DNA from 2 places in the Colwellia sp. MB02u-14 genome. Region 2 is predicted to be linked to the other one. Evidence: riboswitches for the same ligand, from Rfam matches in the RefSeq annotation. Region 2 holds a riboswitch; the other holds the start of a gene.
The links. Region 2 has a riboswitch for cyclic di-GMP ahead of H4J52_RS16160 (DUF3718 domain-containing protein). Riboswitches for the same ligand answer to the same signal wherever they lie in the genome.
Positions count from the first base shown of each region.

Region 1: it holds a riboswitch for cyclic di-GMP, as region 2 does, so the genes downstream of both, H4J52_RS08200 (GGDEF domain-containing protein) here and H4J52_RS16160 (DUF3718 domain-containing protein) in region 2, are expected to answer to the same signal.

Region 1 covers NZ_JACGUX010000067.1:126,484-131,283, reverse strand. Annotated here, with positions in the region: gene recQ (DNA helicase RecQ) at 1-1,069, shown strand, start outside; gene H4J52_RS08205 (cytochrome c) at 1,143-1,442, opposite strand; gene H4J52_RS08200 (GGDEF domain-containing protein) at 1,616-2,617, opposite strand; cyclic di-GMP riboswitch class I at 2,809-2,891, opposite strand; gene H4J52_RS08195 (hypothetical protein) at 3,074-4,800, shown strand, end outside.
Region 2 covers NZ_JACGUX010000086.1:24,228-29,027, forward strand. Annotated here, with positions in the region: gene H4J52_RS16140 (acetyl/propionyl/methylcrotonyl-CoA carboxylase subunit alpha) at 1-186, shown strand, start outside; gene H4J52_RS16145 (hydroxymethylglutaryl-CoA lyase) at 186-1,106, shown strand; gene H4J52_RS16150 (CoA transferase subunit A) at 1,172-1,879, shown strand; gene H4J52_RS16155 (3-oxoacid CoA-transferase subunit B) at 1,901-2,557, shown strand; cyclic di-GMP riboswitch class I at 2,809-2,910, shown strand; gene H4J52_RS16160 (DUF3718 domain-containing protein) at 2,973-3,332, shown strand; gene H4J52_RS16165 (patatin-like phospholipase family protein) at 3,532-4,683, shown strand; gene H4J52_RS16170 (monovalent cation:proton antiporter family protein) at 4,715-4,800, opposite strand, start outside.

The DNA.
Region 1 (4,800 bases), on a different contig from region 2:
AGTAGAAAAGTTATCTAAAATGTTAGCAAGTGCAGGTATAAATTGTTCTGCTTATCATGCTGGCATGGAAACAGACATGCGCAATATTGTCCAAGATGGTTTTGCCAAAGATAATATTCAAGTGGTTATTGCCACCGTAGCTTTTGGATTAGGTATCAATAAATCAAACATTCGCTTTGTGATCCACTTTGAACCACCGAGAACATTAGAGTCATATTATCAAGAAATTGGCCGTGCTGGGCGAGATGGTTTAGCGGCAGAAGCGTTATTTTTGTATGATGAAAAAGATGTTGAACGCATTACTAAGTATATAGCCGATGGTGATAATGAAGAAAGGGTCAATGTCGAGCAGCAGCGTTTTCAAGCGTTGAAAGGCTTTATCGAAGCGCAAACCTGTCGTCGACAAGTTGTACTCAATTACTTTGCAGAATTCACCACAAAAAAATGTGGTAATTGTGATATTTGCTTAGATCCTCCGACTCAATTTGACGCCACGGAAGCCGCGCAAAAAGTACTGTCTTGTGTTTTTCGTATTCAGCAACAGGGGGACATTGAACACGTTGTACAAGTACTCAGAGGAGAATTAACCGAAAAGGTTAGACAGCTAGAACATGAAAAAGTATCAACTTTTGCGATTGGTAAAAGCAAAACACCTGGGTATTGGTTTGCAATTATTAGGCAATTGATTCATTTAGGGTTTTTACAACAAGATATATCCCAACAATCTGCATTATTTTTAACACAAGCATCGCGTTCGGTGTTAAAAGGTGAGGAACCCTTAATGTTAGCTTCGCCGAGGTTACAAAAAGCGAGCTACTGGCAACAAGATAAAACTGATAAACGTTATGACCGTGTGTTATTTGTTAAATTAAGAAGTTTGCGTAAAACGATTGCAGATGCCGAGGATATTGCGCCATTCATTGTCTTTAACGATGCAACGTTATCAGAGCTTGCGCGTGAAAAGCCAAAAACATCACAGCAAATGCTAAATATTAATGGTATTGGTGATACTAAACTTGCCCGTTATGGCCATGAGTTTTTACAAGTTATTCAACAGCATAGTGCTTAAAACAAAAAACGCTCAATTGAGCGTTTTTTAATATGAATTATTGATGAACGAAGTTCAACAATAATTAGGGAGTTTACTTTAAACTAGCGTAATAAGCCGCAATATTTGCGATATCTTCATCACTTAAACCCATAGCCATAGGTCCCATTATGGCATTTTTACGTGTGCCAGCTTTAAAGGCCTTTAATTGGCTCGCCGTATAAGCTTCTTTTTGTCCAGCAAGATTTGGGTACATTGGAACTGCAGAGATACCTGCAACGCCATGACAAGCGGCACACATACCAGTTTTTGCTTTACCAGCAGCAACATCACCAGCAAAAACAGGAGATGCCATCATTAAAGTAGCGGCAACAGCTAAAGTAATTTTTTTCATAACTTATTTCTCTCTTAGTCGTTAGGATTTTTATACTTGCTTGAGTATATGAGAAAAGAGGTTGGCTGTCGTTGACTTTCTTAAGCTAAGTAATCGCAAAGTATAATTCTTTGATTTATAAACCAGAATAAACTTTTATTAGCTAAAGTCTGAATCGACTTATTCGTAAATTATTAAAAACTTAATACGTTATTGTCTAGGGGATAATCAGGGAGCAAGCGTCGAGCTTTTTTTAAAATATTGTTTGCATTTTCAGCGATATTAAATATTTCCACGCCAATCGATAAAGTCATTTTAGGTAATCTAACGCCAGATTTGCTGCTAACAAAGCGAAGCTTCTCAACACCTTGTGATATTTTATCAGCAATTTCTCTTGCGCTTGCTTTATCAACGTCAGGTAAGAGTATTAAAAACTCATCTCCGCCAGAACGAATAGGTAAACCGCTGTCATCAACATAGCTATTAACTTTACTGGCTATTTTTGATAGGAGAACATCGCTAATTAAATGACCAAATTGTGTATTAATTTCCGATAGTTGATTCACATTGACTAAAATCGCCGCAACCTGTCGGTTTGGATCTTGTGTTAACCATAAATCTAAATGTTTAGACATAGCTTTACGATTATAAAGTCCTGTCAGGGGATCCATATAAATCTCTTTACGTGCTTTTTTCAATTCAACTTGTAATGCCCGTGTCTTTTCACAGGTCAATGAAATATGCTCAGCAAATTTTTGTTGATTTAGTTTAAATGCTTGAGATGCATGGCGTATGCTATTTGCTGCAGAAATTGCTGTTTCTTTATCAGAAGATTGTAAGTGATCTATATTATTATCTAGGTTGGTAATAAGTGTATCAATATTTAAAGATGATTTTTGGTTATTTTTCTCGACATGAGTAACAACTTCTTCAAGTTCATCAATAATTTCGTCTCTGAAGTTACTCTGACCTAAAATGTATTGACGGTAGTTTTCTTCAATAAAGAAATTATCGAGTTTCTTACCTAAGGTAAGTTGATTTTCGATGGTTTTATTAAGTGGAATATTTTTTTTATTAATATACTCGTAGCTTACTGCGTAATTAATTGGGCTGACAGGTAAACACCACCGCTGTAATTCTTTTACGGCCATATTCATTTTTTGTTCAGCTTGTATTATGGAATCATGATATTTCATCGTTCCATCTCAATATAAGCACCCAAGTAAAATTTCGTTAGTCTATTTTCTAATAAAAACAAGTAAAGTGCCATATATTTTTTATTAACACTTGTTATTAAGTGTCTAGTGGGAGAAAAGGGTAGGAAGGCACGCAAAGTATACCGAAAGCAAACTGTTCAAAGAATAGACAAGCCCCCACTATATCTAAATTTGGCAGTTCCGCTATCTTAGGTTTCCCCTTAGACCGGTAACTTTGCGTCTCTAGCTTTCACTAGATTTGCCCTTTTCGAGTTTTAGAAACTCGAATTTCATTATAAGCGTTGAACTATGCTTGTAAACCTTTATTATGAATATTCGTTGAACTTTCACTTAAACTTATAAATAAAATATAAATTTACAGTAGATAACTACTAATTAAATAAAGGATTTTAGCTAATAATGTTTTATAAATTGCTGGTGATTCTTTGCTGTTTTATGGTTAATTCATTTTGCTTTGCTAGTGATACTCTCAATATTGAACAAAACATTAAAGATACCGAACGGTATTTTTTACAAGAATCTGAAAATCTTCCGTATGAAGAAATAATTACCCTATCAATCAATATTCTTGAATCCCGAGAGAATTATACGACGCAAACCCGTGGTAAAATCTTTATTTTACTGGCCGATGTTGCTAATAATAAAGGCGAAGATGCTGATGCTTTGCAATTTGCGCAAGACGGGCTCTCTTTGCAAGGACTTAATAATTCGATAAAATTCAATTTACTCCTTAAAGTTGCGCATGGTTATTATTTACAGGAAAACTATGCACAAACACAAGATTTCGCAACACGTGTAATTTTAATGGCAGAGTCCTCTGATGTTTTGAAATATCGATTGGTTGCACTCAGTTATCGAGCGGTTAGCTATGCTTTGCAAAGTCAAAATGATTTAGCGACGAATGATCTTAAACAAGTAGAGGTGTTAATATCAGCGAATCCTCAATATAGGGATCATCTTTACTTGTTAGAAATATTGGCAACAGCGCATTATTATTTAGGGGATTATCAAACTTCACTTACTATGCAAAATAAATTATTAACGCTAAAATTTGATTTAGATAAACTAGCAAATATTGATCAAACTTACCTACATTTAGCGCGTGCTTATTTTCAGTTAAATTTACTTGATGATGCCTATAATGCATATTGGGAAGCGCAAAAAAATAGTGAAAATAAAAATGCCCCAATTCTGGTTGCCTATGCTGAATTAGGCTTGGCAGAGGTATTACTTAAGCAAAGAGAGTTTCAAGATTCACACAGCTGGCTGTTATCGGCAAGCACCACATTTAATGAAAAAAGTTTAAATAAACCTTATTTAACTTCACTAATTTTATTGGCTGAGACCGCAAATTATTTAGGCAACAATGCTTTATATCAACATTATCTTCAATTAGCTGAATTAATGGCTAAAAATGTAAAGTTATCAGTAAAACAGAGTAAATTGTTACTTTTACTCAGTGATATGTACCAGCAAAATGGCGATTATAAAAGTGCCTTAGAACTGCACAAAAATTATCTTGAGCTTCTTCAACAGTTTCAAAAAAAGGCTGAGCCATCATTAGTGCTTAATGCTCCTCACATGTTGAGTGCCAATGAAAAAAGTCTAAAATTAATTCTCAATTTGACTGAAGAAAGTAACTTACACAATGAGTTCAGTGCCAAGTATATCGCCCAAAAAGAGATAATATATCTGTTAATTTTTATGGTTTTACTCTTGCTAATTACGTTTGCTTCTTTTTGGTTAAGACAAAGAACATTACGCTTGAAACAGGTCTATGATGAAGTTGAACAACCAATATTTTATTTAGTCACTCCCTCTCAAACCAAAAGAAGCTATCAGCTAAACTACAAGATGGCGAGAAAATATGATTACCCACTCGCAGTTGGTTATTTGTCAGTGATCAATTGGCAAGAGTTATCCTTTCACTTTAATGACAAAATTATGCTTGAGGTTTCGAAAACATTAGCGACTTTACTTAATGAGTCAAAAGGTGAGTTTGATGACGCGGGCATTATTAACGACGGCGAATATTTACTCTTAGGGCCCCATCAAACAGAAAGTGAAATAGCCGCTAAATTACATGGTCTAGCTGAGGCAATTAAGATGAGATTCTTCGCCAATTTGGGAGATTATTCAGTGAAAATTGGTTACGCTTACGG
Region 2 (4,800 bases):
AGCGTGTTAGTGAACGCCGGTGATAAAGTCGCTAAAGACCAACCATTGATGATCATGGAAGCGATGAAAATGGAGCACACCATTCGAGCCCCTGAAGACGGTACCATTGAGACCTTATTTTACGCCGAAGGTGACATGGTTGATGGCGGCAGTGAGTTACTTGCTTTTACGCCAGAGGAAGTATAATGAGCTCTTTTGCTAAGAATGAATTACCTAAACAAGTAAAAATCGTTGAAGTTGGCCCACGTGACGGCTTACAAAATGAAAAACAACAAATTAGCGCAGAAGATAAAATAACCTTGATTAATTTGCTCAGCGAAGCCGGTGTCACTTACATTGAAAGTGGCAGCTTTGTTTCACCGAAATGGGTGCCACAAATGGCAACATCGAGTGATGTTTTCAATGGTATAGCGCGAAAAAAAGGTGTCACTTACGCAGCTCTCACTCCTAATATGAAAGGCTTTGAAGCAGCTGTTGCGGTAAGTGCTAATGAAGTTGCCATATTTGGTGCCGCTTCTGAAGCCTTTAGCCAGAAAAACATTAACTGTTCTATTGCCGAAAGTCTCGAACGGTTTGAACCGATAATGACCGCAGCAAAACAAGCGAATATACCAGTACGTGGCTATGTGTCTTGTGTGGTTGGCTGTCCCTATGAAGGTGAAGTTGATCCACAGCAAGTCGCTGAAGTTGCTGAAAAACTTTACAAGATGGGCTGTTACGAAATATCGCTTGGCGATACGGTTGGTGTTGGTACTCCGATGAGCGTACAGAAAATGCTGCAAGCGGTAAGTGCCCTTGTACCAAAAGCTAAGCTAGCCGTTCATTTTCATGATACTTATGGTCAGGCGTTAACTAACATTTACACTGCTTTACAAAATGGCATTGCTGTTATTGACAGTGCCATTGCCGGATCAGGTGGTTGCCCTTATGCTAAAGGCGCTTCTGGTAATGTTGCTACTGAAGATGTTGTCTATTTATTGAATGGTTTGAATATTGATACGGGTATCAATTTAGATAAATTAGTACGTGCTGGTTGGTTTATCAGTGATAAATTAGGTAAAACACCTTCATCTAAAGTGTCTAATGCGTATCGCGCACAAGCATAAATATAATAAAAAATAGCAGTGTATTATAAATACACTGCAGATATCAATTTAATGAGGATTGAATAATGGCCGGATTTGACAAAGTAGTATCAAGCTACGAAGAAGCGATGGCAGGACTTGAAGACGGTATGACTGTTATTTCAGGTGGCTTTGGTTTATGTGGTATTCCAGAGAACCTAATTAGTGAAATAAAACGTAAAGGTACTAAAGCGTTAACACTTGTTTCAAATAATTGTGGTGTTGATGATTTTGGTTTGGGTGTATTACTGCAAGACCGTCAAATCAAAAAAATTGTTGCTTCTTATGTGGGTGAAAACGCTGAGTTTGAACGCCAAATGATGAATGGAGAATTAGAAGTAGAACTGACACCACAAGGGACACTCGCAGAAAAAATGCGAGCCGGAGGTGCTGGGATACCCGCTTTTTTTACAGCAACAGGTTACGGGACGCCTGTAGCTGAAGGTAAAGAAGAGCGTGAAATAGAGGGAAGAATGTATATCCTTGAACCTGCTGTTAAAGGCGACTTTGCTATTATTAAAGCATGGAAAGCAGACCGTTACGGTAACTTGGTTTATAGAAAAACAGCACGAAACTTTAATCCCATGGCAGCAACAGCAGGTAAAATTACTGTTGTTGAAGTTGAAGAAATCGTTGAACCAGGTGAATTAGACCCTGACCAAATTCATACCCCTGGCATTTACGTTGACCGCCTTATTTTAGGGTCCTTTGAGAAACGCATTGAACAACGCACTGTTCGTATTGCTCAGTCATAAAATAATTTTGGAGATTTAATCATGGCTTTATCAAGAGAACAACTAGCACAACGCGTGGCACAAGAGTTACAAGACGGTTATTACGTTAATTTAGGTATCGGCATTCCAACACTCGTTGCTAACTTCATTCCAGCAGGAATAGAAGTTATGTTGCAGTCTGAAAATGGCTTACTTGGCATGGGACAATTTCCCACTGAAGATGAGATTGACGCCGACTTAATTAATGCCGGTAAACAAACAGTTACTATGGCAAAAGGCGCTTCTGTCTTTGATAGCGCAGAGTCTTTCGCGATGATCCGTGGTGGCCATGTTGATTTGACCGTACTTGGCGCTTTTGAAGTTGATGTAAACGGTAACATCGCTTCATATATGATCCCCGGTAAACTCATAAAAGGTATGGGCGGTGCAATGGACTTAGTGGCTGGTGCTGATAATATTATTGTGACCATGACCCATGCATCAAAGCATGGCGTGTCAAAATTACTCTCTCAGTGTACTTTGCCATTAACCGGTAAAGGCTGCATTAAAAGAGTACTGACTGATTTAGCTTTTATTGAAATAAAAGACGGTAAATTTCATTTAGTAGAGCGCGCACCTGGTGTGAGTGTTGAAGAAATTATAAAACTCACTGAAGGTGAATTAATTGTGCCCAATAATGTTCCTGAAATGAAATTTTAACCATTGAACACTACCTGTTTACCAGAGAAAAACAAAAAAGAGACATGACTCTCTTTTTTGTTATCAAATTTTCACCTAAGTTAAAAAATCGCTATTTTTATAAATAAAAGAAATAATTTTTATTAAGCTCCTATTTTATTAGTAATAATATAATCATAAAAAATAATTAATTTTAAATAAATAGTTACTCATTCTTACAATTTTGTACATTTGTGTTGCATTTAATTACTCAATTAGCAATACTAAAAGAGACAAAGAAAAGGCAAAACACGTGAAATCGTGTTACGCAAAACCACCGGTCTAAGGGATTTATGTTTTTATAATGTATATCCTATGACAGCGGAGTCACCTCGTTATACAGGTACATCCCGTGGTTTTTTCCTTTACTAACTAAATTTATTGAAAGGTTACTAAAATGAAAAAATTATTACTAGCTTCTACCATCACTGTTTTAATATTAACGTCTGTTGTATCGGCGCCGAAAGCACAAGCATCTAGCATTGCACAAAGCATTTGTCAGTATGTTGCTGCGGACGACAAAAAACGCATGCGTACATTTTTAAAAACGAATAGATTAAAAATTCGCAGTATCTTTAAAGGTATTGAGTGTAATGGACAGAATCTGTTGGCGTTTGCATCGTCTCAGGGTTCAGTTAAAACAGGTTCTTTGATGATTTCAAAATTACCAAAGAGAATTGTTTCAGCTAACTTAACTATTTTGCAAGCCGGATCGCAACCATTGATAGACGCAGCTAACGAACGTGTTAGCAGCTAAACTTATTCTTTAGTAGACGTTATTTGTTAAACCAAGTGTACAGTTTTACTAGATAATAATTCTATGTCATTTAAAAAGCCTGCTTCTGCAGGTTTTTTTTCCTCTATTTTCTTTCAAATCTATTTTTCACTCACTAAGCCCTAGCACACCGCTATGAAACTGATTAAACTAAACTCATATTAATAAAATTGCGATTTACATGTTAACCAAGAGAAACTATAAAGACAGTAAGAATGCTTTAATCCTTACTGGTGGTGGAGCCCGAGCGGCTTATCAAGTAGGCGTGCTTTCCGCAATATCCAAATTTGTTCCAAGAAATCATGGTATCCCCTTTCCTATTATATGTGGTACTTCTGCTGGTGCCATCAATACCACAGCATTGGCATGTTACTCGTCATGCTTTCATCTAGGGGTAAAGAAACTTGAATGGGTCTGGAAAAACATTAATACCAGTAGGGTTTATCATAGCGACGGTATAAGAGTTTTTTCTCATTTAGCTAAAGGCATGCTCGCTAGTTTCCAAGCTGATTATGCGAATAAAAGTGCGCGCAGCTTACTAAATAATGCGCCACTTCGTGACATGCTAAATATGGTTGTTGATTTTAAGCGCATCGACGCCAATATTATACGCGGTTACTTATCAGCGGTTTCTATTACTGCATCAAGCTATAGTAATGGGGATTCAATCAGTTTTTATCAATCAGAAGAGTCTATTTCACCATGGTTTCGGGCTAAACGTCGGGGTGAGCCTTGTCAAATTAACAGTGAACACTTAATGGCCTCTGCCGCTATCCCATTGGTGTTTCCTTCGATAAAAATTCGCCAAGAGCATTATGGTGATGGCTCTATACATCAGCTTTCTCCCTTAAGTCCAGCTATACATTTAGGTGGAGAAAACCTCTTTATTATTGGTGTTGATCAACCTAAAGCCCCACTTCATAGCAAAGTAAACAACCCTCATCCACCAACAACATCGACTGTTGCCGGTCATTTACTTGATACTATTTTTTCAGATACTTTGCACAGTGACATAGAACGCTTAGAGCGAATTAACGAAACAATAAAGCTTATACCGCCCAAAGTGAGAAAAGAAAAAGATGGCCTGAAACCTATATCATCTTTTCTGATCAATCCAAGTCATGACTTTAACGCCATCGCCGTAGATTATTTTTCAGACTTGCCACTCTCTATACGTTTATTATTACGTAGCGTAGGTATTTCTAATGACTCAGAGTCGAGTATTGTGAGTTATTTGTTATTTGAAAAAAACTATTGCCGCCAATTAATTAAGTTAGGCTTTGAAGATGCAATGGAACAAGAAACAGCAATTCGAAAATTTTTGTCGCTATAAAAGTGTTCGTTATATTTTCTTAAAAGTCACGTTAGCCACCTTCTTGCAAAAATCGTTCAACTCGTTCTACTCGTCTAGGCTTACCACGAACAATCAATGTATCTTGTGCTTGAAGGA